One region of the Alicycliphilus denitrificans K601 genome, then DNA from elsewhere that is predicted to be linked to it. Evidence: predicted binding sites of a transcription regulator. Region 1 holds the regulator's gene; each other region holds the start of a gene.
The links. The regulator LexA, encoded in region 1, represses DNA repair genes until DNA is damaged. The targets are predictions, from matches to a motif close to ACTGTATNNNNATACAGT.
Positions count from the first base shown of each region.

Region 2: a site for LexA is predicted at 4,436-4,453, ahead of ALIDE2_RS12705 (PA0069 family radical SAM protein). Genes of this name have one in related genera too.
Region 3: a site for LexA is predicted at 2,371-2,388, ahead of recA (recombinase RecA). Genes of this name have one in related genera too.

Region 1 is NC_015422.1:3,076,365-3,083,748, forward strand. Features, by position in the region: gene ALIDE2_RS14620 (MotA/TolQ/ExbB proton channel family protein) at 1-101, shown strand, start outside; gene ALIDE2_RS14625 (ExbD/TolR family protein) at 109-534, shown strand; gene lpxK (tetraacyldisaccharide 4'-kinase) at 539-1,537, shown strand; gene ALIDE2_RS14635 (Trm112 family protein) at 1,551-1,733, shown strand; gene kdsB (3-deoxy-manno-octulosonate cytidylyltransferase) at 1,730-2,515, shown strand; gene adk (adenylate kinase) at 2,614-3,270, shown strand; gene ALIDE2_RS14650 (asparaginase) at 3,343-4,305, opposite strand; gene lexA (transcriptional repressor LexA) at 4,385-5,059, shown strand; gene ALIDE2_RS14660 (hypothetical protein) at 5,214-5,558, shown strand; gene hrpA (ATP-dependent RNA helicase HrpA) at 5,566-7,384, opposite strand, start outside.
Region 2 is NC_015422.1:2,659,566-2,666,949, forward strand. Features, by position in the region: gene ALIDE2_RS12680 (metal/formaldehyde-sensitive transcriptional repressor) at 1-53, shown strand, start outside; gene ALIDE2_RS12685 (S-(hydroxymethyl)glutathione dehydrogenase/class III alcohol dehydrogenase) at 77-1,192, shown strand; gene fghA (S-formylglutathione hydrolase) at 1,302-2,162, shown strand; gene ALIDE2_RS12695 (hypothetical protein) at 2,173-2,352, opposite strand; gene ALIDE2_RS12700 (LysR family transcriptional regulator) at 2,426-3,313, shown strand; gene ALIDE2_RS12705 (PA0069 family radical SAM protein) at 3,310-4,428, opposite strand; gene rnk (nucleoside diphosphate kinase regulator) at 4,704-5,111, shown strand; gene ALIDE2_RS12715 (acyltransferase family protein) at 5,158-6,315, opposite strand; gene ALIDE2_RS12720 (NAD(P)H-dependent flavin oxidoreductase) at 6,382-7,338, opposite strand.
Region 3 is NC_015422.1:4,784,201-4,791,584, reverse strand. Features, by position in the region: gene ALIDE2_RS22670 (DUF1631 family protein) at 1-600, shown strand, start outside; gene recX (recombination regulator RecX) at 656-1,114, opposite strand; gene recA (recombinase RecA) at 1,195-2,304, opposite strand; gene ALIDE2_RS22655 (MarR family winged helix-turn-helix transcriptional regulator) at 2,451-2,930, shown strand; gene ALIDE2_RS22650 (winged helix-turn-helix transcriptional regulator) at 2,915-3,427, opposite strand; gene ALIDE2_RS22645 (D-amino acid dehydrogenase) at 3,554-4,864, shown strand; gene alr (alanine racemase) at 4,861-5,937, shown strand; gene ALIDE2_RS22635 (FAD-dependent oxidoreductase) at 6,076-7,384, opposite strand, start outside.

The sequences.
Region 1 (7,384 bases):
TCTTCTGGCGCTACTTCAGGAGCCGCGTGGACGCCTACCTGCTGACGCTGGAGCTCGCCTCCGAGCAGTTCGTGCGCCACATCAGCCGCCTGCGCAAGTAACCCCGCCATGAACTTCCGCCCCCGCCAGAAGGAAGAGCCGGAGATCAACCTGATCCCGTTCATCGACGTGCTGCTGGTGATCCTGATCTTCCTGATGCTGTCCACCACCTACAGCAAGTTCACCGCGCTGCAGCTGACCCTGCCCGTGGCGGACGCGCAGCAGCTGCGCGACCATCCCCGGGAAGTCATCGTCTCGGTGGCCGCCGACGGGCGCTACGCCGTCAACAAGAGCACGCTGGAAGGCAAGCGCGTCGAGCAGGTGGCGCAGGCGCTCACCGAGGCCGCCACCGCGGGCCGCGACAGCGTGGTCATCATCAGCGCCGACGCCGCCGCGCCGCACCAGTCCGTGGTCACGGTGATGGAGGCCGCGCGCCGCGTGGGCCTGTCGCAGATCACCTTCGCCACCCAGTCGTCGGCCACGGCCGGCAAGTGAACCAATGGCCGACCACGCCGCGCGGCTGCGCCAGGCCTGGCGGCGCCGCGGCCCGCTGGCCATGGCGCTGTGGCCGCTGTCCCTGCTGTACGGCACGCTCACGGCGCTGCGCCGCGCGCTCTACCGCGCCCGGCTGCTGCGCAGCGAACGCCTGCCCGTGCCGGTCATCGTGGTCGGTAACGTCATCGCGGGCGGCGCCGGCAAGACCCCCGTGACCCTGGCCGTGGTGCGCCACCTGCGGGCTGCGGGCTGGCGCCCGGGCGTCATCTCGCGCGGCTACGGGCGCGCCACCGGTGATTGCCGCGAGGTGCTGCCCACGGCCAGCGCCGCCGAGGCGGGCGACGAGCCGCTGCTGATCGCGCGCGCGGCCGGCGTGCCGGTCTTCGTGGCACGCCGGCGCGCGGACGCCGGCCGCGCGCTGCTGGTCGCCCACCCCGCCACAGACATCATCGTCTGCGACGACGGCCTGCAGCACCTGGCGCTGGCGCGCGACGTGGAGGTCTGCGTCTTCAACGACGAAGGCGTGGGCAACGGCTGGCTGCTGCCCGCCGGCCCCCTGCGCGAGCCCTGGCCGCGCGCCGTCGATCTCGTGCTGCACGCCGGCCCCGCGCCCGGCGGGCCCGCGCCGCAGTTCGCGCTGTCGCGCGCCCTGGCGGACCACGCCGTGGACGCCGCGGGCCGGCAGGTGCCGCTGGCGCAGCTGCAGGGCGAGCCCCTGCACGCGCTGGCCGCCATCGCCAGGCCGCAGGACTTCTTTGCCCTGCTGCACGCCAAAGGGCTGAGACCCGCCACCGAAGAGGCGCTGCCCGACCACTACGATTTTTCTAGCTGGAAGTGCCCGCCAGACAAGCACTTGAGGCTGATTTGTACCGAAAAGGACGCCGTCAAGCTCTGGCCCGCGCATCCCGACGCGCTGGCCGTGCCGCTGCGCCTGTCCATCGCCCCCGCCTTCTTCGGCGCACTGGACGCGCGCCTGGCCTCGCTATCATCGCCACCCCATTGAGAGGAGCACCGCCATGGACCCCAAACTGCTTGAACTGCTGGTCTGCCCCGTCACCAAGGGCCCGCTGACCTACGACCGCGAGCGCCAGGAGCTCGTCTCGCGCAGCGCGCGCCTGGCCTACCCCGTGCGCGACGGCATCCCCGTGCTGCTGGAGAACGAGGCCCGCACGCTCACCGACGAGGAGCTGGAGCAGTGAGCGCCGCCGCGCCGTTCACGGTGCTGATCCCGGCGCGCCTGGCCTCCACGCGCCTGCCCGACAAGCCGCTGGCCGACATCGCCGGCCTGCCCATGGTGGTGCACGTGGCGCGCCGCGCCGCGCAAAGCGGCGCCCGGCGCTGCGTGGTCGCGGCCGACGACGCGCGCATCATCGACGCCTGCCTGGCGCACGGCGTGCAGGCCCTGCTGACGCGCGCCGACCACGCGAGCGGCAGCGACCGCCTGGCCGAGGCCTGCGCGCTGCTCGGCCTTGCGGGCGACGACATCGTGGTCAACGTGCAGGGCGACGAGCCGCTCATCGACCCGCGTCTCATCGACGCCGTGGCCGCGCTGCTGCACGCGCGCGCCGACGCCAGCATGGGCACGGCCGCCCACGCCATGGAAAGCGCCGCCGACTTCGCCAACCCCAACGTGGTGAAGGTGGTGCTGGACGCGCAGGGCCTGGCGCACTACTTCAGCCGCGCCCCCATCCCCCATGCGCGCGACCACGCCGCCGGCAGCGCTTGGTGGCGGCAGGGCCGGGGCGTGCCCGCGGGCTTCGCGCCGCTGCGCCACATCGGCATCTACAGCTACCGCGCGGGCTTCCTGCGCCGCTTCCCGGAGCTGCCGCCCGCGCCCACGGAGCAGATCGAGGCGCTGGAGCAGCTGCGCGCGCTGTGGCACGGCCACCGCATTGCCGTGCACGTGGCCGCCAGCGCCCCCGGCGCGGGCGTGGACACGCCGGAGGACCTGGAACGCGTGCGCGCCCTGCTGGCCGCGTAAGCCCGCCAAAAGTATCGCGTGCTATCCTCACCGCCCGCACAAAGGGCACGCTCGCGCCAGCCGTGCCGGCCGATTTTCAAAAACACGAGAGGACATCCATGAGACTGATTCTGCTCGGCGCTCCCGGCGCCGGTAAGGGCACGCAGGCCGCCTTCATCTGCCAGAAATTCGGCATTCCGCAAATCTCGACGGGCGACATGCTGCGCGCCGCCGTCAAGGCCGGCACGCCGCTGGGGCAGCAGGCCAAGGCCGTCATGGACGCGGGCCAACTCGTGAGCGACGACCTGATCATCAACCTCGTGAAGGAGCGCATCGCTGAAGCAGACTGCGCCAAGGGCTTCCTGTTCGACGGCTTCCCGCGCACCATCCCCCAGGCCGACGCCATGAAGGCCGCCGGCGTCAAGCTGGACTACGTGCTGGAGATCGACGTGCCGTTCGACGCCATCATCGAGCGCATGAGCGGGCGCCGCTCGCACCCCGCCTCGGGCCGCACCTACCACGTCAAGTTCAACCCGCCCAAGGTGGAAGGCAAGGACGACGTGACCGGCGAGCCCCTGGTGCAGCGCGACGACGACAAGGAAGAAACCGTCAAGAAGCGCCTGCAGGTCTACAGCGACCAGACGCGCCCGCTGGTGGACTACTACTCCAGTTGGGCCAAGGCCGACCCCGCCAATGCGCCCAAGTACCGCGCCATCAACGGCACGGGCAGCGTGGAGGAGATCACCGAGCGCGCCCTCGCCGCCCTGTCCAGCTGACCGCCCCCTCCGGGCGCATGACGGAAGCCCCGCGCTGCGGGGCTTCTTGCTTTAGAGCGTATTCAAAGCCACTTATGGCGAGCGCATCAGCTCCAGCATCAGGCTGATCCGCGCCTTCACCGGGCTCAGGCCGTCCGCACCTTGCCAGGGCGCATCGTACACGTCCAGCATGCGCCCCTGCGGGCAGCGCAAGGCCACGCGCACCGCGACGCCTGCGGCCACTGCGCGCGCAAGGGCCGCCTCCAGTGCCTTGTGCAGCGTGCCGTTGCCCGTGGCCGCGGCCACGATGCCCCGGGCGCCCTTCTCCACCAGCCAGTCCACCAGGGCGCCGTCGGCGCCCGCATGGCTCGTCACGATCTCCACGCGCGGCCAGGCGGTGGCGCCCAGGGCAGGCAGCAGCGCGGCATGGGACGGCGGCTGCGCCAGCGGGGCGCGCCCATGCGCCCAGCGCACCTGGCCCGCCTCCACCCAGCCCAGGGGCCCGCCGTCGCCCGACGCGAACGCGTCCAGCCGCAGCGGATGCACCTTGCCCACCTCGCGCGCGCCGTGCACCACGCCCGCTGCCACCACCAGCACGCCACGCGCCGACGGGTCTGCGGCCAGGGTCACCGCATCGAGCAGGTTCTGCGGCCCATCGGGCACGAGCGCCGTGGCCGGGCGCATGGCGCAGGTCAACACCACGGGCTTGGCCGCGTCGAGCAGCTCGTGCAGCAGCCAGGCCGTCTCCTCCAGCGTGTCCGTGCCATGCGTGACGACGATGCCAGCCACGGCCGGATCGGCCAGGTGCGCGGCACAGCGCTGCGCCAGGCGCGCCCAGACATCCGCATCCATGTCCTTGCTGTCGATCTGCGCTACCTGCTCGGCCTCCAGCACGCCCCCGGCGGCCTGCGCCAGGCCGGGCACGGCGGCCAGCAGCTGCCGCACGCCGATCTGCGCCGCCGTGTAGCCCACGCTGGCGCCGGCCACGCTGGACGTGCCGGCAATCGTGCCCCCGGTGCCCAGCACCACGATTTTTCTTGTAGCAGCCACTTGCATCCTTTTAGAAACTGTTCAAAAATACAGGTACTGGATTAAAAAACAGTTACCCGCCACCCAACCGCATCGGACTCGCACCATGCTCGACAGCCCCAAGCTCACCGCCCGCCAGCAGCAGATCCTGGATCTGATCCAGACCGCCATCGCGCGCACCGGCGCGCCCCCCACGCGCGCCGAGATCGCGGCCGAGCTGGGCTTCAAGTCCGCCAACGCGGCCGAGGAGCACCTGCAGGCCCTGGCGCGCAAGGGCGTCATCGAGCTGGTGAGCGGCACCTCGCGCGGCATCCGCCTGTGCGGCGAGACCGTGCGCAACATCAACGCCGTGCGCGGCACGCAGTTCAGCCTGCCGATCCCGGGCCTGTCGCAGCTCACGCTGCCGCTGATCGGCCGCGTCGCCGCGGGTTCGCCGATTCTCGCGCAGGAGCATGTGGACCAGACCTACACGGTCGAAGGCAGCCTGTTCGCACACAAGCCCGACTACCTGCTCAAGGTGCGCGGCATGTCCATGCGCGACGCGGGCATCATGGACGGCGACCTGCTGGCCGTGCAGGCCACGCGCGAGGCGCGCAGCGGCCAGATCATCGTGGCCCGCCTGGGCGACGACGTCACCGTCAAGCGCCTGCGCCGCACCGGCAGCGCCATCGAGCTGCTGCCCGAGAACCCCGACTATCCCGTGATCCGCGTCGAGCCCGGCGAGCCCTTCGAGATCGAGGGCCTGGCCGTGGGCCTGATCCGCAACACCATGCTCATGTAGCGTGCACCGGCGCCGCCGCAGGTGGCGGGCGTCTGGCATGCGGCGGCGCGGGCATTGCGCCGGCCGCCCCATGCCAACCCCGCGGATGCGCGCCTTCCTCCTGGCAATCCCGCCTGTGTTCCACCTCCATGCCCTGGCATGCCGGAGTCTTCACATGGGAATCGCCCTCTTCGCTCTCTCCTCGCTCTGCCAACCCCTGCGCCGCATCGCCGGCTCCATGCGCCCGCGCCCCGCGCAGGCCGCGCACCACGGCCTGCCGGGCCACGCGCACGCCATCTACCCGGCCGGCGCACGCGCCAGCAACGACCCGCAGTGCGCGGCCATCAGCGGCCATGGGGTCCCACCAGCCACGGCCGCCAGCGCGGCGCGAGCCCCGGCACCGGCATCGCGCCCCCTGCGCGTGATCCTGAACCGCCACGAGGGCACGGCCTGCCGGCTCGTGATCTCGGGGCGCATGGCCGATGTGTGCGCGGAACTGGACCGCCTGGTCCTGCATTGAGCGGGGGTCAGGACACCAGCTGGAACCACACCTTGTCCAGCCGCTTGGCGCTGACAGGGTACGGCGTGCGCAGCTCCTGCGCGAAGAAGCTCACGCGCAGTTCCTCCAGCATCCAGCGGTATTCCTGCATGCGCGCGTCCTGCTGGCCCTTGCGCTCGGCCATCAGGCGCCAGTAGCGCTGCTCCAGCGGCTGCAGCTCCTTCATCCTGGCGGCGTCGCGCGCCGGGTCGGCGCGGTATTTGTCCAGGCGCACGGTGATCACCTTCAGGTAGCGCGCAAAGTGCTGCAGCTGCGCCCAGGGGGCCTGGGCGATGAAGTCCCTGGGCATCAGGATCTTCAGCTGCCGGGCCGCGTCCTGCGTGGCCTCGGGGGCGTTCTTCGTGTCCTTGATTTTGCGCTGGGCGCTGGCGTATTCCTGCAGGATCACGCCGGCCAGGCGCGCCACCTCGTTGGCGATCAGGGTCAGGCGGCCGCGCCCGTCCTGCACGCGCTGCCTGAACTGCGCCTCGTCCACGGGCAAGGGCTCCTGCAGGAAGGCGCGGTCCATGGCGACGTCGATGATCTGCGCGCGCAACTCTTCCTGCGTGCCCAGGGGCATGTAGGCCACGGCCATCCTCTGCAGGTCGGGGATGTTCTTTTCCAGGTACTTGAGCGCGTCCCGGATCGTGAGGGCGAACAGGCGTCGCAGCCCCAGGCGGTGGCGTGCGGCGGCCACCTCGGGCTCGTCGAAGACCTCGATGGTCACGGCGTCGCCCTGGTCGATCAGGGCCGGGAAGCCGATGAGGGTCTGGCCACCCTGCCGGATCTCCATAAGCTCGGGCAGCTCGCCGAAGTCCCAGGCAGTGTGGCGCCGACCCTGCGGGTGGGCGGGCGGCGCTTTCTTTTCAGGAGCGCCTAGCGCTTGTCCATCCTTTATTTCAGGCTGTTTTTTATCCGATTGTGGCTTGGTCTCAGCGCTGCCAGCTATCTTTAACGAAGCAAGCGCCTGGAAGGCCCCGCGCGCCTTGCCACCCCATTCGGCCTTGAGCGCGGCGAGGTTGCGCCCCTGGCCGAGCTGGCGGCCGTGCTCGTCGGTGATGCGCAGGTTCATGAACAGGTGGGGGCTGAGCATGTCGAGCTTGAAGTCGGCGCGCTTCACGTCGAGCGATGTCTCGTCGCGCACCTGCTTCAGCAGCACGTCCACCAGCCCGCCCTGGTTCCAGCGTTCCTCCTGGATGAAGATCTGCGCCAGCCGCTCGGCGTGTTCCGGCAGGGGCACGAAGCGGCTGCGCGGGCGCTGCGGCAGGCTCTTGAGCAGCGCCTGGATCTTTTCCTTGAGCATGCCGGGCACCAGCCATTCGGCGCGCTCCTCGCTGACCTGGTTGAGCACGAACAGCGGCACCGTCACGGTGATGCCGTCGCGCGCGTCGCCCGGGCTGTGCAGGTAGCTGGCCGAGCAGTCCGCGCCGCCGAGCTTCACGGTCTTGGGGAACTTGTCGGTGGTGATGCCCGCGGCCTCGTGGCGCATGAGCTCGTCGCGCGACAGCACCAGCAGGCCCGGCTGCTCCTTGCCGGCGGGGCGGAACCACTTGTCGAAGGTCGCGCCGCTGTAGACCCCCTCGGGGATGTGCTGGTCGTAGAAGGCGTAGATCAGGTCGTCGTCCACGAGCACGTCCTGGCGCCGGCTCTTGTGCTCCAGGTCCTCGACCTTGCGTATGGTCCTGAGGTTGGCCGCGAGGAAGGGCCAACGCGTCTCCCACTCGCCCTCGACCAGGGCGCGGCGGATGAACATCTGCCGCGCCTCCACCGGATCGACGCGGCCATAGCTCACGCCCCGGTTGTTGTAG
Region 2 (7,384 bases), 420 kb from region 1:
CGCCCCAGGCCGTCGAGGAGATGCGGGCCCTGCTGCGCTCGTACCTGAAATAACCCGTCCCCAAAGGAGCCCTGCCATGAAATCCCGCGCCGCCGTTGCCTTCAAAGCCGGAGAACCCCTCACGATCGTCGAGATCGACGTCGCCCCGCCGAAGAAGGGCGAGGTGCTCATCCGGATCACCCACACGGGCGTGTGCCACACCGACGCCTTCACCCTGAGCGGCGACGACCCCGAAGGCATCTTCCCCGCCGTGCTGGGCCATGAGGGCGCCGGCATCGTCGTCGAGTGCGGCGAAGGCGTGACCAGCGTGAAGCCCGGCGACCACGTGATCCCGCTGTACACCGCCGAGTGCGGCGAATGTCTGTTCTGCAAGAGCGGCAAGACCAACCTGTGCGTGGCCGTGCGCGCCACCCAGGGCAAGGGCGTGATGCCCGACGGCACCACGCGCTTCTCGTACAACGGCCAGCCCGTCTACCACTACATGGGCTGCAGCACCTTCAGCGAATACACCGTGGTAGCCGAGGTGTCGCTCGCCAAGGTCAACCCCCAGGCCAACCCCGAGCAGGTGTGCCTGCTGGGCTGCGGCGTGACCACGGGCCTGGGCGCCGTGAAGAACACCGCCAAGGTGCAGGAGGGCGACACCGTGGCCGTCTTCGGCCTGGGCGGCATAGGCCTGGCCGTGATCCAGGGCGCGAAGCTGGCCAAGGCCGGGCGCATCATCGCCGTCGACACCAATCGGGCCAAGTTCGACCTTGCGCGCACCTTCGGCGCCACCGATTGCGTGAACCCCAAGGACTTCGACAAGCCCATCCAGCAGGTGATCGTGGAGATGACCGGCTGGGGCGTGGACCACAGCTTCGAGTGCATAGGCAACGTCCAGGTCATGCGCGCGGCGCTCGAATGCGCGCACCGCGGCTGGGGCCAGAGCGTCATCATCGGCGTGGCCGGCGCGGGCCAGGAGATCAGTACCCGCCCGTTCCAGCTCGTCACCGGCCGTCGCTGGCTGGGCACGGCCTTCGGCGGCGTCAAGGGCCGCAGCGAGTTGCCCGACATGGTCGAGGACGCCATGGCCGGCAAGATCCAGCTCAAGCCCTTCGTGACGCACACCATGGGCCTCACGGACATCAACCTAGCCTTTGACCTGATGCACGAGGGCAAGTCCATCCGCTCGGTGGTCCACTACGCGGACTGACGAAAACAGGAGCGCCCGGCGCTTGCCAGCCAATGGCTCCAGGCACTTTCCTGCCTGAAGCCGTTTGCCATATTGCGTCGGCAACTATCGAAACAGGAGCTTGAACCCCATGTCCACTGCCATCGAACTGCTGTCGAGCCACGCCTGCTTCGGCGGCGAGCAGCGCTTCTACCGCCACGCGTCGCGCGAGATCGGCCTGCCCATGCAGTTCTCCGTCTACCTGCCGCCCCGCGCCCTGGCGGGCGACGCCGCGCCCGCCCTGCTCTACCTGGCAGGCCTGACCTGCACCGAGGAAACCTTCATGGTCAAGGCCGGCGCCCAGCGCCTGGCGGCCGAGCTGGGCCTGGCGCTGATCGCGCCCGACACCAGCCCGCGCGGCGCGGGCGTGGCGGGCGAGGCCGACGCCTGGGACTTCGGCGAGGGCGCGGGCTTCTACCTGGACGCCACGCAGGCCCCCTGGGCCGCGCACTGGCGCATGGAAAGCTGGCTGCTGCGGGAGCTGCTGCCGCTCGTTGCCGCCACCCTGCCCGTGGACGCCGTGCGGCTGGGCATCTTCGGCCACAGCATGGGTGGCCACGGCGCGCTCACGCTGGCGCTACGCCACCCGGGCCGATTCAGGAGCCTGTCGGCCTTCGCCCCCATCTGCGCGCCCACGCGCTGCCCCTGGGGCGAGAAGGCCTTCGGCGGCTACCTGGGCGCCGACCGCGCGGCCTGGGCCGCGCACGACGCCACCGCGCTCATGCACAGCCAGGCCGCCGCACCCTACCCCGCGGGCATCCTCATCGACCAGGGCCTGGCCGACAAATTCCTGGCCGAGCAGCTGCACCCGCACCTGTTCGAGGCCGCCTGCGCGTCCGTGGGCCAGCCGCTCACGCTGCGCCGCCACGCGGGCTACGACCACGGCTACTACTTCATCCAGAGCTTCGTGGACGACCACCTGCGCCACCACGCCCGGCAGCTGGCGGCGTAGAGCTTCGCCTTCACCCGCCATGGGGCGGCACCCTGAAGCCGTCCATGATGCGCTTCTCGGCCCGCTCCAGGGCCAGGCCCACTCTCTCCAGCCATTGCCGGATCCGGCCGCCCTCCCGCGAGCGCGCTGCTGCGGGCACGCCCTGCGGCGGGCCGTCCTGTGTCGTCGTGGGCTTGGTTTCATCAGGCATGGCAGGGCGATGCTCACGCCTGCCGTACCATCTGTAAAGTTGAATTGAATGAATTGAGGATTCATAAATCCTGATGCGCAACCTCAACCTCGACCAGTTGCAGACGCTGATCGCCATCGCGGACCTGGGCACCTTCGCCGCCGCCGCGCAGGCGCTGCACCTCGCGCCGCCCACCGTCAGCCTGCACATCAAGGAGCTGGAGTCGCGCCTGCAGGCAGATCTCGTCGTGCGCGGCAGGCGGCAGGCTGAACTGACGCAGGCCGGTAAGGCGCTGGTGGAGGAAGGACGCAAGCTGCTGGCGGCCAGCGACGATCTGGTCGAGCTGGTCCGGCGCCGCGCCACGGGGCTCGATGGCCTCGTGAAGGTGGGCGTCTCGGCCGGCGTCAGCACCCGGCTGCTACCCATGATGCTCGAAGCGCTGAGCCGGCAAAGCCCGGGGGTGGAGGTCAGGCTGGAGGCTGTGGGATCGGCCGACGCCATGCTGCGCCTGAAAGCCGACACGCTCGACATCGGCATCGTCGCCAGCCCCCAGCCGGCGGTCGCGGGAATCCGCCTGACACCCTGGCGCAACGACTTGATGGTTGCGCTCCTCCCCGCGTCCTGGGGCGCGCCGGAACTGGTGACGCCCGAATGGCTTGCGGGGCGCCGCTGGGCGTCCTTCGCCCCCGCGACGCAGATGCACGGCCTCATCGCCGCGTGGTTCGGCCAGGCCGGGTTCAATCCGCGCCCCTATCTGGCCCTGAGCTACCCCGGCGCGCTCAAGAGCCTGGCCGCGGCCAGCCAGAGCGCCGCCATCCTGCCGCTGGAGGAGGTCAAGGACGAGCAGCACTCGCCAGACGTGCAGATACGCCATCTGCACCCCCCGCTGATGCGGCCCATGGCCGTGGCGCACCGGTATTCGCCGGAACCCGGCCGGGCCGTATCCAGCGTGCTGCAGGTGCTGGCCGACTTCGCCGGCTAGAACAGCACGCCCTGGCCGCGCGCCAGCGCCGGGCGGTACTGCGACAGGTCCAGCGCGGTGCGCTGGCGGTTCAGGCCCAGGCGCGCGCAGGCCTTCTCGAAGCGCTGGCGCAGCAGGTCGGCCCACAGGCCCGTGCCTTTCATGCGGGTGCCGCGGCGGCTGTCGTAGGCCTTGCCGGCGCGCCGGTCGGCCTCGGCGATGCCGTGCAGATCCTGTATGCGCGCCAGCACGCGCTCGGCGCGCTGTGGGTAGTGCAGTTGCAGCCATTCGCGCATCAGCGGGTTGAGCTCCCACGGCAGGCGAATCACGGTGTAGAAGGCCGAGGTGGCGCCCGCGTCGCGCGCGGCAGCCAGCACCTGCTCCATGTCCTCGGTGATGAACGGGATCTGCGGCGCCACGCTCACGCCCACGGGCACGCCGGCTTCGGCCAGGGTCCGTATGGTGCGCAGCCGCCGGTGCGGCGCGGCGGCGCGCGGCTCCAGCACGCGCGCCAGGGCCGCGTCCAGCGTGGTGATGGTCACGCAGGCCATGGCGAGCCGCTCGCGCGCCAGCGGGGCCAGCAGGTCCAGGTCGCGCTCCACGCCGCTGCTCTTGGTGACCAGCGCGAACGGGTGGCGCGCATCGCGCATCACCTCGATCACCGCGCGCGTCAGAAGCAGCTCGCGCTCCACGGGCTGGTAGCAGTCGGTGGCCGAGCCGATGTTGACGACGGACGGCCGGTGGCCCGCACGCGCCAGCTCGGCGCGCAGCAGCGCGGCAATGTTGCGCTTGGCGATGATGCGGGTCTCGAAGTCCAGCCCCGGCGAGAGGCCGAGATAGCTGTGCGTGGGCCGCGCATAGCAGTACACGCAGCCATGCTCGCAGCCGCGGTAGGGGTTCACGGACTGCTCGAAGAAGATGTCGGGCGAGTCGTTGGAGCACAGGGCGCTGCGCGCGTCCTCCCAGATCACCTGTGTGCGCGGCGCGGCCGCGGGCCCGGCGCCGTCGGCCTGGGCATCCCAGCCGTCGTCGAAGGCATCACGCGCGTCGCGGGCGAACCGGTGCACCATGCGGCTCGCCGCGCCGCGCCCCTTGATGGCCTGCAGGGGAAGCGTAAGGATGCCGTCTTCATGCATGTTGATAACTGTACAAATATACAGCTATACAGCTATATTTGCAAGAATAGGCCCTAAGCGATTTCCGCCCTTCTGGCAAATGCCGCGTAATTCACACCGGTCGCGTGCGAGATCACTTGGCAAAGCCTGGTCCGCGCCGCACAATGCTGCATCGCACCAAGATGGTGCTCCAGAAACATGCCTTGGCCCGGACAACCCCGTTGCCCGGGCTTTTGTCCGTTTGAGCATCGCCGCCGCACCGCAGGCGGCCACCACCTAGCCAAGGGAGTCCTACCATGCAGCGCAAACCCCACATCATCCTGTCGTCCCTGGACATGGAGCGCATAGAAGCCCTGCTGGAGAAGCAGACGGCGCCGTTTCCCGGCCGCGACGCGCTGGAGGCGGAGCTCGACCGCGCCGACGTGTTCGACCCCAAAGACATGCCGCCCAACGTGGTGACCATGAACTCCACCGTGCGCTTCACCATGCTGGAGTCCGGCAAGACCAATACGCTGACGCTGGTCTACCCCAAGGAGATGGACGGCTCCGGCGACAAGGTGTCGATCTTCGCGCCGGTGGGTATCGCGCTGCTGGGCCTCGCCGTGGGCGACGAGTTCCAGATGCCCAGCCCCACGGGGCAGGTCACGGTGCGCGTGGACGGCATCGAATTCCAGCCCGAGAACGCGGGCGAACTGCACCGCTGAGCAACACTCCCACCCGGCCGCCAAGGCAGCCCGCGCGGCTGCCTTTTTACTTGAGGCCGGCCAGCAGGGCCGCCAGCAGGCCCGTGCCCACGAGCCCTGCCTGCCAGCGCAGCGCCGCCTGCCAGGTGGGCACATGGCGCTCCACGCGCTCATACAGCAGATGGCCCGCGGCAATGGACAGGGCGAACGCCAGCACCATGCCCGCCTCGGCCGCTGCAATGGACTGCGGCCAGAAATGGCTTTCCACGGCGTTGACGAGCAGGCACACCGAGAAGTGCACGAGGAAGACCGAGTACGAGATCCGCCCCAGCCGGTTGAGCGGCGCCCAGCCCGTCCAGCGCGCCAGGGCGGGCGTGCGCATGGTCGCCACCAACGCCAGCGCCGTGGCGCCGGCCAGGGCTATGCGCGGCCGCCATTCCAGCGTGAGCGCCGCCAGCACCAGGGCCGCCATGAGCATTGCCCAGCTCCAGGCGCCCACGGCCCGGGGCGATTGCACGGCCCAGCAGGCCAGCATGCCGAGCCCGTAGGCGCCGAAGAAGTACACGGCCCACACGTCCCACTGCGCGTCCAGGTTGAAGTGCAGCAGCGACGCCGCCACGCCGGCCAGCACCAGGGCCTGCCCACCGCTCATCGCCCAGGGCCAGCAGCGCGCCAACGCGCGGCCGCCCCAGCGCATGCGCAGCGTCGCGGCCAGCCTGGTCACGCCGGCCAGCAGCAGGGTGGTCAACGCGAACAGCTGGAAGTCGATGGCGACGTACCACACGCCGGCCGAGAGCGACTCCTCGCCGAGCACGCCGTGCAGCAGCAGGGCATGGGCCAGCAGCTGCCACAGGGTGGGGTCTTCCGAGACCGATGGATGGTCGAACCACGGCCGCACGGCCGCCTGCACCACGATGGCCACCACCAGCGCCACGGTGTAGGGCACCACGAGGCGCACGAAGCGCCGCGCGTTGCGGGGCCAGGGGTCATCGAAGCGCGCATGCCCCCGGGGCGCCAGGCTGGCCGCAGCCAGGAAGCCGCCGAGCACCAGGAACACCTGCACGGCCATGCGCGCGTATTCGCCGAGCCAGTCGATCACCTCCGGCATGGCTTGGCGCGCCACGTCGGACATGGGGCCGTAGAACGCCAGGTGGTGCCAGACGATGGCGGCGCAGGCCAGCCCCTTGGTGCAATCGATCAGGGCGCTGCGGTGAACCTGGGTCATGGGGCGGTGGGGGTCCGATGCAATCGGAATGCGGGGCCGGCGATGCCCGGCCCTCCATAGTCAACGTCAGCCCAGCGCCAGGCGTTGACGCGCCTCCTGGTATTCGCGGCGCAGGCGCGCGATGAGCTCGGCCGCCGGCACCACCGCGGTGATGCTGCCGATGCCCTGCCCGCAGCCCCAGATGTCCTTCCAGGCCTTCTTGGCGTCGCCACCGAAGTTCATCTTGCTCGGGTCGGACTCGGGCAGCTTGTCCGGATCCAGCCCCGCCGCGCGGATCGAAGGGGCGAGGTAATTGCCGTGCACGCCCGTGAACAAGTTGCTGTAGACGATGTCGTCGCTGGTGCCCTCGACGATGGCCTGCTTGTAGGCGTCCACCGCGCGCGCCTCGTGCGTGGCGATGAAGGCCGAGCCGATGTAGGCGAAGTCCGCCCCTGCCGCCTGCGCCGCCAGGATGGCGCCGCCCGAGGCGATGGAGCCCGACAGCGCGAGCGGGCCGTCGAACCATTGGCGAATCTCCTGCACCAGCGCAAACGGGCTCTTCACGCCCGCGTGGCCGCCGGCGCCAGCGGCCACGGCGATCAGGCCGTCGGCGCCCTTCTCGATGGCCTTGCGCGCGAACTTGTTGTTGATGATGTCGTGCAGCACGATGCCGCCCCAGCCGTGCACGGCCTGGTTCACGTCCTCGCGCGCGCCCAGGCTGGTGATAACGATGGGCACCTTGTACTTGGCGCACACCTGCATGTCGTGCTCCAGCCGGTCGTTGCTCTTGTGCACGATCTGGTTGATGGCGAACGGCGCCGAGGGCTGGTCTGGATGCGCCCGGTCCCAGGCGGCCAGGGTTTCGGTGATTTCCGCGAGCCAGTCTTCGAGCTGCGCCGCCGGGCGCGCATTCAGCGCCGGCATGGAGCCCACGATACCGGCCTTGCACTGCTCGATCACGAGCCGGGGGTTGCTGATGATGAACAGGGGCGAGCCGATCACGGGCAGCGAGAGCTTTTGCAACGCCAGCGGCAGCTTGGACATACGGATGGTCTCCTTGAGTAATGAATCGGCCTCCAGTACTTGTGCA
Region 3 (7,384 bases), 1.7 Mb from region 1:
AAGGTCATCCAGCAGCTGCCCGCGCTGCTGCAATGCCTGCGCCAGGGGCTGGCGCTGATCGGCGTGACGGGGGCGCAGCAGGACGCGCAGATCAAGCTGCTGACCGACACGCTGGCCGATGCCTTCCTGTCCAAGACGGCGTCCATTTCGCAGGAGCACATCGACGCCATGGTCAAGCGCCTGGCCAACCTGGAAGACTTCATCAGCGACGAGACGCTGGGCGACATGCCGCTGAGCGCGGACAACATCGAGCTGCTGCTGGGCATAGACGCCTCGTCCATCCACGTCATTGCCGACAACGGCGCGCCCGTGCAGGAGGACATGGTCGCCTGGGCGCAGCAGCTGCCGCTGGGCGTCTGGTTCACGCTTGACCACAACGGCGCATCGGCCCAGGTCCAGTACGTGTGGCACAGCCAGCGCAAGCAGCTGCACCTGTTCGCGGCCATGGATGGCAGCAGCTACCTGGTGCAGCTCAAGCGCCTGGGGGCCTACCTGCAGGCGGGCCTGCTGACGGCGCAGGAGGAGGAAAGCCTCACGCTGCGCGCCACGCGTGATGCGCTCACCAAGATCGACGCCAATCCCGAGCGCCTGTTCGAGTAATTGCTATTGAAAGTGGAGCTGCTTGCGCTTGTCTGGCAAGCGCTGGATGCCGTTTTTATTCATCATCCTCGCCGCCTTGCACCACGCGGCGCACCACGTCGGCGGCAAAGCCGCGCGCGGCCAGGAAGCGGATCTGGCGCGCGCGCTCCTGCGGCGTCGCGGCGGCGGGCGCGCCGCCATAGCGCTGGCGCCACACGGCGCGCGCGCGTTCCAGCTCGGTGCCGGCCAGCTGCGCGGCGGTAGCGCGCACGAGGTCTTCGTCCAGGCCCTTGCGGCGCAGCTCCTGCGCCACGCGCTGGGCGCCCAAGCGCGCGGCGCGGCGGTGCACCACGGACTCGGCCACGCGGGCGGCGTCGATGAAGCCCCGGGCCTGCAACTCGTCGAGCAGCGCGGCGAGATCCTCGCCCTCTTGCACGTGGCGCGCCAGCTTGGCCTGCAGCTCGCTGCGCGAATGCTCGCGCTGCGCCAGCAGGCGCAGCGCGCGGGCCTTGAGCGAGAGCCTGGCGAATCCCATGAGTGCTCTATGAAAAATAGCTGCTGGCGCTTGATGGACAGGCGTCAGAGGCCATTTCTGCCGCAAACGCCGGGTGCCGTTCAGGCCTCGGCGCCGGCGGCCTTTTCGCTCTTCTTGCCGCGCGCGGGCTTGTCCTCGGGCGCCTGGGCCGCGGTGGCGCCGGGCAGCAGGGCGATGCCCAGGCCCTCGCGCACCTTGTTCTCGATCTCGCGCGCCAGGTCGGGGTTCTCGCGCAGGAATTCGCGCGCGTTGTCGCGGCCCTGGCCGATCTTCTCGCCGTTGTAGGCGTACCAGGCGCCGCTTTTCTCCAGGATGCGCGCGTTCACGCCCATGTCGATGATCTCGCCCTCGCGCGAGATGCCCTCGCCGAACAGGATGTCGAACTCGGCCGTCTTGAACGGGGGCGAGACCTTGTTCTTGACCACCTTCACCTTGGTCTCGTTGCCGATGGCCTCGTCGCCCTTCTTGATGGTGCCGGTGCGGCGGATGTCCAGGCGCACCGAGGCGTAGAACTTCAGCGCGTTGCCGCCCGTCGTCGTCTCGGGGCTGCCGAACATGACGCCGATCTTCATGCGGATCTGGTTGATGAAGATGACCATGCAGTTGGTCTTCTTGATGGTGGCGGTGAGCTTGCGCAGCGCCTGGCTCATCAGGCGCGCCTGCAGGCCGGGCAGGGCGTCGCCCATCTCGCCCTCGATCTCGGCCTTCGGCACCAGGGCGGCGACCGAGTCCACCACGATCAGGTCCACCGCGCCCGAGCGCACCAGGCTGTCCACGATCTCCAGCGCCTGCTCGCCGGTGTCGGGCTGGCTGATCAGGATGTCGTTGATGTTGACGCCGAGCTTCTGCGCGTAGGCGGTGTCGAGCGCGTGCTCGGCGTCGATGAAGGCGCAGGTGCCGCCGAGCTTTTGCATCTCGGCGATGACCTGCAGCGTGAGCGTGGTCTTGCCCGAGGACTCGGGGCCGTAGATCTCGACCACGCGCCCGCGCGGCAGGCCGCCCACGCCCAGGGCGATGTCCAGGCCCAGCGAGCCGGTGGAGACGACCTGGATGTCCTCGATGGCCTCGCCCTCGCCCAGGCGCATGATGGTGCCCTTGCCGAACTGCTTCTCGATCTGGGCCAGCGCGGCCTGCAGGGCCTTGGCCTTTTCGCTGTTGGCGGCGGGGTTGGTCTTGGCGATGGTGTCCATGGGGGCTCCTTGCGGGAAATCAGGGTGGATCGTCGGGTTCTGCTGGCCCACTGTTTCGAACAACAGGCTGGATGTGTGAACAGTAGTTTATGGGCGTTGATGCGGTTCGCAAAGGATATATTGGTCAGTTTGGCTGACAATAGGGCATGGGCGAGACACCATCCTCCGACGACCGCTGGCGCCAGGCGCACCTGGGCCGCCTGCTGGGCCATGCCCTGCGGCGCTTCGACGCGCGCGTGCTGCAGCTCATGGCGCGCGACGTGCAGGTACCGCTGGCGCTGTCCAACCTGGCCGCGCGCGAGCAGGTGAGCGCCGCGCACGTCCACATCACGCGCCACCTCTCATTGAACGGCGACCGCCTGACCGACCTGGCCGAGCGCGCCGGCATGGCCAAGCAGTCCATGGCCAGCCTGGTGGACCAGTGCGAGGCCTGGGGCCTGGTCACGCGCGAGGCCGACCCGCACGATGCGCGCGCCCGGCTGGTGCGCTTCACGCCCACGGGGCTGGCGTGGCTGGAGGCCTTTCGCGGCGCGGTGGCGCAGGCCGAGGCCGAGTTCCGCGCCGAGGTGGGCAGCGAGGTGGCCACCGTCGTGGCCCTGGGGCTGGAGGCCTACGCCAACGGCTGACCGGAGCCCGCGCCCCGCGCACGCCCCCGGCCGCGATCGACCGGGACCACGAAGCTCTCCTTGACCTCTTCCATCACCACGTAGCTGTTGGACTGCGCCGGCACGGGCATCTGCTGCAGAATGGAGCCCAGCAGGTGCCGGTATTCGGACATGCCGGCCAGGCGCGCCTTGACCAGGTAGTCGAAGCTGCCCGAGATCAGGTGGCATTCCAGCACCTCGGGCATGTTCTGCAGCTCGTCGCGCACTTTCTTGAAGATCTGCTCGGACTTCTGCGCCAGGGTGATTTCCACGAAGACCAGCAGGTTCTTGCCCAGCGCCGCCGGGCTCACGCGCGCGTGGTAGCCCGTGATCACGCCCTGGGCCTCCAGGCGCTTGACGCGCTGCGAGCACGGCGACGTGGACAGGCCCACGCGCTCGCCCAGTTCGGTCATGGTCAGGCGTCCGTCCTGCTGCAGGAGGTCGAGGATGCGCAGGTCTATGGAGTCGAGCTCAGACATTGCTGCAGGAGAGGGAAGTTGACGATCGAAACAGCAAACATTGCTGTTTCGTGTGTTGATTTCAGCAAAAGATTAGCATGGAAATCCATAAAGTCACGCTCATTAACCGAACATTGGAGACTGAACGTGAAAGTCATCGTACTTGGCTCTGGCGTGGTGGGCGTGGCCACCGCTTACTACCTGGCCCGTGCGGGCGCCGACGTCACGGTCATCGACCGCCAGGACGGCCCGGCGCTCGACACCAGCTTCGCCAACGCGGGCCAGGTCTCGTTTGGCTACTCCACGCCCTGGGGCGCGCCCGGCATTCCCACGAAGGCCCTCAAGTGGATGTTCGAGAAGCACGCGCCGCTGTCCATCCGCCCCGACGGCAGCCTGTTCCAGCTGCGCTGGATGGCCCAGATGCTGCGCAACTGCTCGGCCGAGCGCTACGCGGTGAACAAGGAGCGCATGCTGCGCCTGTCCAACTACAGCCGCGAATGCCTGCAGGAGCTGCGCCGCGACACCGGCATCCAGTACGAAGGGCGCCAGGCCGGCACGCTGCAGCTGTTCCGCTCGCAGAAACAGGTCGATCAGGCCGGGCGCGACATCAGCGTGCTCAAGGAATGCGGCATCGCCTACGAGCTGCTCGATGCCAAGGGCGTCTGCCAGGCCGAGCCCGCGCTGGCGCAGGCCCGCGCCACGATCGCCGGCGGCCTGCGCCTGCCGCAGGACGAGACCGGCGACTGCTACCTGTTCACCAATGCCCTGGCCCGCATGGCGCAGGAGCTGGGCGTGAAGTTCCGCTTCGGCACCGGCGTGGATTGGCTGCTGTTCGACGGCCAGGGTGCCGTGGGCGGCGTGCAGCTGGCGACGCCGGACAAGGAGGTCGCCCGCGCCGACCGCTACGTGCTGGCCATGGGCAGCTATTCGCGCCAGCTGCTGCTGTCCGCCGGGCTGGACATCCCGGTCTACCCCGTCAAGGGCTACTCGCTCACGATACCGATCCAGGACGAGGCGCTGGCGCCCGTCTCCACGGTGCTCGACGAGACCTACAAGATCGCGCTCACGCGCTTCGACCAGCGCATCCGCGTGGGCGGCATGGCCGAGCTGGCCGGGTTCGACAGGACGCTGCGCCCACAGCGCCGCGCCACGCTGGAGATGGTCACACGCCAGCTGTTCCCCGGTGGCGACCTGGCGCGCGCCGAATTCTGGACCGGCCTGCGCCCCATGACGCCCGACAGCACGCCCATCGTGGGCCGCACGCCGCACAGGAACCTGTTCCTGAATACCGGCCACGGCACGCTGGGCTGGACCATGGCCTGCGGTTCGGGCCGGCTGCTGGCCGACATCGTCACCGGCCGCAAGACCGAGATCTCCACGCAGGGCCTGTCCGTGGACCGCTACCTGGGCAGCGCCCCGGCCCTGCATGCCCGGCCCGCGGCCGGCAAGGCGGCATGAGCCGCCCGGCCCGGGCGGATTTCGACCTGGCCGCGCTGCGCGCCAACTACGCCCACGCCAAGGCCGTGCACGGCGGCAAGGTGGCGGCCACGCTCAAGGCCAACGCCTATGGCCACGGGGCCGTGGAATGCGCCAGGGCCCTGGCCGGCCAGGCCGACGCCTTCGCCGTGGCCTTCGCGCAAGAGGCCATGGAGCTGCGCGAGGCCGGGCTGACCGAGCCCATCCTGGTACTCGAAGGTGCCTTCGGCATGGACGACGTGGCGCTGGCGCAGCGGCACGGGCTGTGGCTGGTGGTGCACCAGGAGGAGCAGTTGCGCATGCTCGAATCGCTGCAAGACCGTGGTGGTGGCGCCGGCGTCCATGCCTGGCTCAAGATCGACACGGGCATGCACCGCGCCGGCGTGGCGCCCGGGCAGGCCCGGGCCCTGTGGCAGCGGCTGGCCGCCTGCGACAAGGTGGCCGGCATCACGCTGATGACGCACCTGGCCTCGGCCGACGAGCCCGGCAACCCGATGACCGGGCGCCAGCTGGCCGTGTTCGCCGATGCCACGCAGGGCCTGCCCGGGCCGCGCAGCATCGCCAACTCGGCCGGCGTCCTGGGCTGGAAGGGTGCGCACCAGGACTGGGCGAGGCCCGGCATCATGCTCTACGGTGCCGACCCGCGCGGCATGCCCTCCGACGTGCTGCAGCCCGTGATGCGCCTCGCCAGCGAGGTGTTCGTGGAGCGCTGGCTCGCGCCGGGCGAGGCCCTGGGCTACGGCGGCAGCTTCGTCGCCGACCGGCCCACGCGCGTGGGGCTGGTGGCCATGGGCTATGCCGACGGCTACCCGCGCGTCGTGCCCTCGGGCACGCCGGTGGCGGTCGATGGCCGCCTGACCCGCATCATCGGGCGCGTGGCCATGGACATGCTCACTGTCGATCTGACCGACCTGCCCGGGGCAGGGCCGGGGGCGCAGGTCGAGCTGTGGGGAAGCCAGGTGAGCGTGAACCAGGTGGCTGCTGCTGCCGGGACCATTGCCTATGAGCTGCTGTGCAATGTCAAGCGGGTGCGGCGGGTTTACCTCCGCTCGTAGGGTTTGGCTTTTTCGGTGGTGCGGGGTGGTTGGATGCTGCTGGCCGGGGCGAGTCCCGGCCAGCGACATCTAAACCAACGACGAAGATTCAAGAAAGATAGCTGCAGGAGCAAGAAGGAAGGCAAAAGGTATCTCAACTCACCCCTTGTCCGCTTTCCCCGCCGCATTGGCAAACCGGCTGAGCTGCTTGTCCACCCACCAGGGCGCGCGCCCCAGGTCCTCGGCCGCTTCCTTGCGGCGGATGGCGTTGCGCACCACGATGGAGCCCAGGTAGCGCACCGGCTCGGGCGGGAACAGGCCCAGCGGCCCGCGCGTGAGCGGGCTGCGCGTCCAGGCGTTGTCTTCGCCGAGGACCAGCGACGACAGGATCTGCCCGCCCATGTAGGTCGGCCCCACGCCGTTGCCCGAGTAGCCGAAGCCGTAGAAGACATGGCCCGCGCCGTTCAGGCGGCCGAAGAAGGGGAAGCCGCTGACCGAGCGGTCCGACGGGCCGTTCCAGCTCGCCGTGACGGGCACGCCGCCGAGCGAGGGGAAGAAGTCGCGCAGCGCCCGCGTGAGCTGCGCCTCGTAGGGCGAGGGCTGGTCGAACACCGGCGCGATGCGCCCGCCGCGCGCGAAGGTGTTGCCGCCCTTGCCCAGCATCAGCCGCCCGTCCTCGGTGCTGCGGTAGTAGTAGACGAAGGTGCGCGAGTCGAGCACCGAGACGCCGTCGGCCAGCCCGGCGGCCTGCAGCAGCGCGGGGCAGCGCTCGGTGATGACCATGTCGCTGGAGACGATGGCGATGCTGCGCTCGAACTGCGGCAGGGCCTCGGCCATCCAGGCGTTCAGGGCCAGCACCAGCCTGCCGGCCGTCACGCTGCCGCTGGGGGTGTGCACGACGGCGGGCGGTCCGGCCTCGCAGCGCAGCATGGAGCTGCGTTCGTGGATGCGTATGCCCATGGCCAGCGCCACGCGGCGCAGGCCGCGCACCAGTTTGCCGGGCTGCACGGTGGCGGCGATGGGCGAGTACCAGCCCGCGATGTTGCGCGCCGAGCCGGAGCGCCGCGCCACCTCGGCGGGCGCGAGCGCGTGGTAGGAGTCGATGCCGTGGGCCTGCAGCGCCTGCACCACGGGCTCCATGGTGCCGACCTGCGCCGCCGCGGTGGCGGTGTAGAGCGTGCCGTCGCGCCGGAACTCGGCGTCTATGCCGTGCTCGCGCACGAAGTCGCCGATGGCGTCGACGGCGGCCTCGCTGGCGCGCACCAGGCGCAGCGCCTCGGCCTCGCCGAACAGGCGCCTGAGCGTGAGGAACTTGGCCGACCAGGTGAGCAGGCAGCCGCCGTTGCGTCCGCTGGCGCCCGCGCCGCACAGGTCGCGCTCCAGGATGACGATGTCGAGCTGCGGGTTGCGCTGCTTGGCCTGTATCGCCGTCCACAGGCCGGTGAAGCCGCCGCCGACGATGCAGACG